DNA from 2 places in the Undibacterium sp. RuRC25W genome. Region 2 is predicted to be linked to the other one. Evidence: predicted binding sites of a transcription regulator. Region 2 holds the regulator's gene; the other holds the start of a gene.
The links. Region 2 encodes NrdR, which represses ribonucleotide reductase genes. Its sites were predicted from a motif close to CACNANATNTNGTG; they were not measured.
Positions count from the first base shown of each region.

Region 1: a site for NrdR is predicted at 2,856-2,869, ahead of ACO0KV_RS09775 (ribonucleoside-diphosphate reductase subunit alpha). Genes of this name have one in related genera too.

Region 1 covers NZ_JBMPPD010000017.1:60,456-64,816, reverse strand. The annotation lists gene ACO0KV_RS09775 (ribonucleoside-diphosphate reductase subunit alpha) at 1-2,646, opposite strand, end outside; gene ACO0KV_RS09770 (sigma-54-dependent transcriptional regulator) at 3,240-4,361, opposite strand, start outside.
Region 2 covers NZ_JBMPPD010000008.1:69,653-74,013, reverse strand. The annotation lists gene ACO0KV_RS05875 (SDR family NAD(P)-dependent oxidoreductase) at 1-231, opposite strand, end outside; ZMP/ZTP riboswitch at 524-649, shown strand; gene glyA (serine hydroxymethyltransferase) at 755-2,005, shown strand; gene nrdR (transcriptional regulator NrdR) at 2,110-2,589, shown strand; gene ACO0KV_RS05860 (hypothetical protein) at 2,851-3,681, shown strand; gene ACO0KV_RS05855 (MFS transporter) at 3,783-4,361, opposite strand, start outside.

The DNA.
Region 1 (4,361 bases), on a different contig from region 2:
ACCTGCCATATAAATATTCAGTGATTGTGCCTGATCGATCCATTTCTGACGACGTGAGGCAGCTTCGACCAACCACGATGGGCTGATTTCAAATGCTGTCGCATACAATTCACGCAGATCTTCCGGAATGCGGTCGATACGTGCAAGACTACCGTCAAAGTACTTCAGATCTGCGATCATGACTTCATCCCACAAGCCACGCAATTTCAAATCACGGACCAGATGTTCGTTAATTTCTGTAAACTCACCGGACAGATTCGATTTTACATACAGATTCTGATACGTCGGCTCGATACAAGCTGAAACGCCGATGATGTTAGAGATCGTCGCAGTTGGTGCAATCGCCACGCAGTTGGAATTACGCATACCGTGCTGTTTAATGCGATTGCGAACCACTGTCCAGTCCATTGTTTCGGAGAAATCTGCTTCCAGATAACCACCACGCTCGTCCGCCAGCATTTTGAGCGAATCTTGCGGCAGAATGCCGCGATCCCACAACGAACCTTTGTATGAGCTGTAAGTACCGCGCTCTTCAGCCAATTCTGTCGATGCTAGGTAAGCGTAATAGCACACTGCTTCCATCGATGTGTCAGCAAACTGCACAGCGTCCATCGATGCATATGGTACGCGCATCATATGTAAGCAATCCTGGAAGCCCATGATACCCATGCCAACAGGACGATGACGCAAGTTAGAATCGCGTGCTTTCTGTACTGCATAGTAGTTAATGTCGATGACGTTATCAAGCATACGCATCGCAGTACGGATTGTTTTTTGCAATTTAGCGTGATCGAGCTTACCGTCTTTCATGTGCGCTGGCATGTTGACAGAACCCAGATTGCAGACTGCGATCTCAGACTCATTGGTGTTGAGTGTGATTTCTGTACACAGATTTGAAGAGTGAACGACGCCCACGTGCTGCTGTGGAGAACGGATGTTGCAAGGATCTTTGAATGTAATCCATGGATGGCCAGTTTCAAACAACATCGACAGCATCTTACGCCACAGATCGAGCGCAGGGATTTTCTTGGACAGTTCCAATTCGCCAGAAGCCGCTTTTGCTTCGTAGCCAAGATAGGCTTGTTCAAACGCTTTGCCAAATTTATCATGCAAGTCTGGCACGTCAGATGGAGAGAACAGTGTCCAGTCACCTTTTTCCATGACGCGTTTCATGAACATATCAGGAATCCAGTTGGCGGTATTCATATCATGCGTACGGCGGCGGTCATCACCTGTGTTCTTACGCAAATCCAAGAATTCTTCGATGTCCATGTGCCAGGTTTCCAGATAAGCACATACTGCACCCTTACGCTTACCACCTTGGTTCACTGCCACTGCGGTGTCATTGACGACTTTCAGGAAAGGCACAACACCCTGTGACTTACCGTTGGTACCTTTAATATGGGCGCCGAGGGAACGGACTGGCGTCCAGTCATTACCCAGACCACCAGCATATTTCGCCAGCAACGCATTTTCTTTCAGGGCGTCATAAATACCGGCCAGATCATCTGCCACCGTTGTCAGGTAGCATGAGGACAATTGTGAGCGCTGTGTACCTGAGTTGAACAGTGTCGGTGTTGAGCTCATGAAATCAAAGCTCGACAGCAAGTTGTAAAACTCGATTGCACGTCCATTACGGTCTTTTTCTTCCAACGCCAGACCCATCGCTACACGCATATAGAACGCCTGCGGCATTTCAATACGGGTACCACGAACGTGCAAGAAATAACGGTCGTACAAAGTTTGCAAGCCAATGTAGCTAAATTGCAGATCGCGGTCGGATACCAAGGCTTTTGCCAGACGTTCCAGATCAAACTCAGCTAATTTTGAGTCGAGCAATTCAGCGGCAATCCCTTTTTGTATGAATTGTGGGAAGTAAGTAACATATTCTGCGGCGGCATCTTGCTGTGCCACTTCTTTACCGAATACTTCTTTACGGATCGTATGCAACAACAAGCGTGCGGTGACCAAGCTATATGCTGGTTCTTTTTCCATCAAAGCACGTGCAGCCAGGATTGCCGATTTGTGTAACTCTTCGACGGGTACACCGTCATACAGATTTTTTAGTGTTTCAGTAAGGATCGCCTCGGCATCCGCCAATTTATCCAAACCAACACAAGCAGCAGTAATCAGGGAACGTACTTTGTCGATTTCCAGTACAACACGCTCACCATCGATCAAAACATGAATCTTTGGCAGTTGTGCCTGGGATGCATGTTGTGCTTCGCGTTGCAAACGACGCTCCTCTTGGTGTTTTGCACGATACAGCACATAAGCACGCGCCACATCGTGTTCGCCCGAACGCATTAATGCCAGTTCAACCTGATCCTGAATATCTTCGATGTGAAAGGTGCCACCCGTCGGCTGACGACGCAATAACGCAGCCACGACCGTTGATGTTAATTGCTCAACCAATTCACGAATACGTGCGGAAGCTGCGCCCTGCCCACCATTGACTGCCAAAAAAGCCTTGGTCATCGCGATGGCGATCTTGGAAGGTTCGAATCCAACCACGGAACCGTTACGACGGATGATTCTGTAATCGTCATAATTGATTGTAGTCGTACCAGTCGGAGAACCTGCCACGCCGCTTAAGACGCCAGTTTCGATAAGGGATGTCGTTGATGTTTCAGTTGAAGAGTGCATTGAGCCTCCAGTGTCAGTTATATCTTGATACGCCGCGAGTCTGCTGGACAAACCATCGCTGCGCACGGGTTACGATCAGGTGTTGCGCATCACTACAAATAGCTAAACTCCGCTAAAACCAGCTAAAAGTTATGCTATTTCTTATTTTTTAAATCAATTGCAAATGTAAAAGGGAGAAAGAAGCAAGAAAGGTAAAACAAGAAAAAAACCACTACATATAGTGCGCAAATTTTGATTAGCCCTAATTCTAGTACCCCACCACACCATATGCAACCGCTATTTCAGTGTAAAAAAAAATTTATTTTTTACAAAATTAAGCGTCAGGGGAATTGACTTTCAAGAAGCCACAGAAATCCTTAGCAAATGGTGTAAGTGAGCACTAACGAAAAAAGTCACGGTACCGACCATTAGGATGCTGTCTCACCGTTAAATTCAATCTGACACGCCAAAAGATGTCACGCAGGGTAGGTTTGATCGTTGTTCACGTTCGCCGTTGCGGCTACACTTCATTGTGACCAAATGACAACGCAATATCGCTGTTTATCAATGTTTATGAATGTTTATGAATGTTTATGAATGTTTATGAATGTTTATCACTGTTCCTGAATTTTTAATTTCTGGATTTGATAACGTAGTTGACGGAAACTGACGCCCAACAAGTCTGCAGCCTGGGTGCGGTTATGTCCGGTTTGCTGTAGCGCTCTGCGTATCATCTCTGATTCGATACTGTCGAGAAATTCAGGCAAAGAAAACGGAAATGCTGGGCAAGGGAATGCATCAACGGGGGCGATGCCTAATTGTACCGACATCTCTATCTGCATCTCGGGCATCGTGGATATAGGCAGCAACTCTTTTGCCTCATCAGACTTGGCAGCGATGACAGAGTCAATCCGTGGTAACGCTGAGACAGGGACTTTTTTTGCTCCTTGCAATGCCAAATCATCGACTTCGATACAAGCATCGTTGGCGAAAGCAATGGCGCGTTCAAGAATATTTTCTAACTCACGGACATTACCCGGAAACGTGTAGCCAGACAACGCCACCAATGCAGATTCTGAAATGCGGATTGACTCAGCCGACAGTTTGCTCAGCAATGCTGTTGCTAAGTCCCCGATATCGTCAAGCCGCTCACGCAATGGCGGCAAATGGAGTTCAATCACATTAAGACGATAATATAAATCTTGCCTGAAGCGCCCTTCTGCAACGCACTGCGATAAATTTTGGTGAGTCGCACTGACAATCCTGACATCGACCGCTTCTTCTGCTGTTGCACCAACTTTGCGAATGCTCCGCTCCTGAATCGCACGCAGCAACTTCACTTGCATTGCCAGCGGCAGATCTGCAACTTCATCGAGCATCAGCGTGCCACCGTTGGCGGCCTGAAAAAAACCTTCCCTATCATCCGCGGCTCCCGTAAATGCACCTTTACGATAACCAAAAAACTCCGCTTCCATTAGAGCTTCCGGTATCGCACCGCAATTTACTGCGATGAAAGGTTGTTGTGCACGCGCACTACGGCAATGAATTTCTCTTGCGGCCAGCTCTTTACCACTACCTGACTCACCCGTAATAATGACGGGTGCCATGCTACGCGCGAGGCGGGCAATCTGATCACGTACCGTTTGCATACGTTCAGACCGGCCAATTAAAAACGAAGCAGGTAGTATTTGCGTCGTCTCAACAACCTGAGCACCTTTAACGGCAACCTCATGCAT
Region 2 (4,361 bases):
AACATCAATGTTTTTCCATGCCGGTGGCAAACTAGCAAGTGCATTTGAAATTGATACTTTATTGGTGACATCGAGCTCGACTGGCAATAAGTCATCACCTAACTCTGCATGCAAAGCAGCCAGACGGTCCTGGCGACGCGCCGCAGCAATGACACGATGCCCTCCACGCACGAATTTTCTTGCTATTTCTTCGCCGAATCCTGAACTTGCGCCGGTAACTAATACGATCATACAATTTCCTTTAAGACAATAATTAACAAGCAATGAGCATTTAACTGCTGCTATTCTAAGTGCTTTTTGGTATCGCAGCTAAATTGGAGCACCATTACTTACGTCAACGGCACACCAATCCATGCGTTACCCACGCAAAAAAAAGGCAGAAAGAAAGCAATCACGACACATCTTCCGATCACGTTTGACAATTTCCCCCTTACTAGTTCACTAAGTAGATTCCACAACCAAAGAAAAGATCGTACGCCACACTTGCCCATTCATAAGGCATCACGTAAAATCTACGCACCATTTCGTCTCACGTGACTGGCGAAAACGATGACCGATCTATATAGATCGTCAACAAAAGATGGATATCCATCGGGAAGCGTGAGATTTCGAGGTCGAAAGACCTCAGCCGTGCGCCTGGGTAGCCTGATGGTAAATTTGTGAGGCTGCCACTCTACGACCACGTCCGACTGACACCTCATAGAAAACAATCACCAATCTCGTTTTTTACATTAACAGGAAAATCAGGAAAGCCATGTTTGCTAAAAACCATACACTCGCCAATATCGATCCAGAATTGTTCGCAACCATCCAACTGGAAAACCATCGCCAGGAAGAGCACATCGAACTGATCGCCTCTGAAAACTACACGTCTCCAGCAGTCATGGAAGCCCAAGGCTCCCAGTTGACCAACAAATATGCTGAAGGCTACCCAGGCAAACGTTACTACGGTGGCTGCGAACATGTTGACGTCGTTGAGCAACTCGCTATTGATCGTCTGAAACAATTGTTTGGCGCTAATTTTGCTAACGTTCAGCCAAATTCCGGCTCCCAGGCAAATCAAGGCGTATTCTTCGCTTTGCTGAACCCAGGCGACACCATCATGGGCATGAGCCTCGCTGAAGGCGGTCACCTGACACACGGCATGCCACTAAATATGTCAGGCAAATGGTTCAATGTTGTTTCCTATGGCTTAGATGCGAATGAAGACATCGACTACGATGCAATGGAAAAACTGGCCCGTGAATCCAAACCAAAACTGATCATCGCTGGTGCATCTGCATTTGCACTGCGTATCGATTTTGAGCGTTTCAGCAAAATCGCTAAAGAAGTTGGCGCGTACTTTATGGTTGATATGGCGCACTATGCTGGCCTGATCGCTGCTGGCGTGTACCCTAACCCAGTTCCATTTGCGGACGTCGTCACTTCAACAACGCATAAGAGCTTGCGCGGCCCACGCGGCGGTATCATTTTATCTAACGACGAAGCGATCGCAAAAAAAATCAACTCTGCGATCTTTCCAGGCTTGCAAGGCGGCCCACTGATGCACGTGATTGCTGGTAAAGCAGTTGCTTTCAAAGAAGCACTGACACCAGAATTCAAAGCGTATCAAGAACAAGTCGTTAAAAATGCTGCCGCACTGGCACAAACACTGACTGAGCGTGGTCTGCGTATCGTTTCCGGTCGTACAGAATCACACGTGATGTTGGTTGATTTGCGTCCAAAAGGTCTAACTGGTAAAGAAGCTGAAGCAATTCTGGGTTCTGCACACATGACTTGCAACAAAAACGGCATCCCGAACGACCCACAAAAACCAATGGTCACTTCTGGGATTCGCCTGGGTAGCCCAGCATTTACGACACGTGGTTTTAAAGAAGCCGAAGCGATCAAAGTAGGTCACCTGATTGCTGACGTGCTGGACAATCCAAACGATGCAGCGACGATTGAACGGGTGAAAGAAGAAGTCAAAAAATTGACATCTGCTTTCCCTGTCTACGCGAAGTAAAATAACGCTACACGAATCAAAACGCCACTCCTTGAGTGGCGTTTTATTAAGTTCAACAGATCGTATATACTGAAAAATAAAACTAGAAAGACACCAGTACCTACATGAAATGTCCCTACTGCCATCACGACGACACTCAAGTTATCGATACCCGCGTTTCCGAAGAAGGTAACGTTATGCGCCGCCGTCGCCGTTGCGCGCAATGTGATAAGCGCTTTACGACCTATGAGCGGATCGAATTGATTATGCCGGTTATCGTCAAAAAGAATGGTAGCCGCACAGAGTACGAATCCGCAAAATTACGCGCAAGCTTGATGTTGGCATTACGTAAACGCCCTGTATCAGCAGAGGCGGTCGATAATGCCGTACAAAGTATCGAAGAGAAATTGCTCGCCAGTGGTGAGCGTGAAATCATGTCCGTACAACTGGGTGAACTGGTCATGCGCGAACTCAAACGCCTCGATAAAATCGCTTATATCCGCTTCGCTTCTGTCTATAAAAGTTTTGAAGATATTTCAGAATTTGCCGAAGCAATACAAGAAGTCGACATAGAAAATCGCGCATCAAGTAAGAACAAAAAGTAATCAAAGCGCATCCTCGGGCTAGACAAGAGACCTCTCGTGAGGCCACTACTTGTAAGACCGAGGAAAATCTTGATATAACTTACGACCCAGTAACATCTTCAGACAGCCATCGTTTTTTATTGCCCTCAATAAAGGCAAAAGTTACGTTCGAAGTGGCATCATCACTGTTATTGACTGCATTGTTAAAGTTTGTTTTACCTATGCACTCAACTAGTTGCATCAAGTGCCGTTAATGATAGAAATCATCATTCGGAGAATGATATGAGCACGTCAACTATTCCACCTCTGCAACCAACAACCCCGGTTAGCAGTGTCTCACTAACGCCGTCACCTCACGCTCTGTCGCAAGTCATTCATCCGACAACAGAAGCGGGAAGCGTGGTGGAGTTGTCTACGCTGGCACGCATCCAAAGCTTGCTTCAACCCAACACACAAACTCAAATCAATGCGGCAAACACCCTACAAGTAACGACACAAGAAAACGCGTTAAGACAACTCGACGTAGTCGCCGCGACAAAGAGTGCAAACACGCCGATCAATTATCCCGCCACTACCCCACTACAAAATACAGCGCTACAAAATGCAACTGAAACCCTACTTAGTGCCGAATTTCAGACCACATTGAGTAGCGAAGCACTACTGAGTGCAATTGCGGTCGAAAATGCCAATTCAGTGACAAACGAAATCAACCAAGCACAACTTGCACAATCAACGCCCAGTGCACCACCTTCTATCACTCAGAATAACATCGCCCAGACAGGCTCTAACAATCCGCCGCAAGCACCAATAGCAACCAACTACGCCACAGACATGTTGAGCAACCCCGCTATCACCGCAGCCATTGCCGCGTATCATTTAAGTGATGGCATGATAAGTCATCAGACTGAGCAAATAACCAGAAGTCACGACGACAATGAATTGACAGTCAAAGGGGTTCCCTTGCTTGATCCAACCGAGAAGATCAAAGAAGAAGATGCAAAACGGCGCGCTGGCCGCCAAACATCGTCGCTCTGGAAACGCGTACTGAAAATCACAAACAAATTAATTCAACGCTTCCCCAACCAAAATAAACGGACCAAACCAACTCGCTGACCGATGCAATAAAGAGCGAATGATCTGGCAAATACGTTTTCGATTTAAATAAGGATAAAGTGGCCGAGAAACGGAACATGGAAGATACTGCTATGGCCAACCTACTCGGTTGCAAAATAGATCAGCGCGATGATGGGCAATGAAAACCCAAAACACGACGCCAACCACCAGCCACCATAGGCATACGCCCAAGCACCTACCGCTGAGCCGACCGCGCCCCCCATGAAAAACGTCGCCATATAAATACCGTTCAAGCGTGAACGATGTTCAGCCCCCAGTGCAAAGATAGTCCGCTGTCCCAAGGTAAGATTCCCTGATACGCCAAAATCGAGCACGATCGCGGCAACGACTAGCAGCCCCAGCGCCCACGGCGAACCATAAGGAGCAATATGCGTCATCAAAAAAGCCACCGCCACACACAGCATCGCCACGCACGTAGCGGGACGCGTCCAGCCCTTGTCTGCGAGACGTCCCGCAATCGGTGAAGCAACAGCACCAGCAACACCCGCCAACGCAAATAAAGCAATGCTTGCCTGCGAAAGATGGAATTCTGGCCCCGCCAGTAACAATGGCGTTGTCGTCCAGAACATGCTAAACGAAGCAAACAGGCATGCATGATAAATCGCCCGACGGCGTAATGGCGGCGTGTGAAGTGCTAGGTGCCACATTGATTTTAGCAA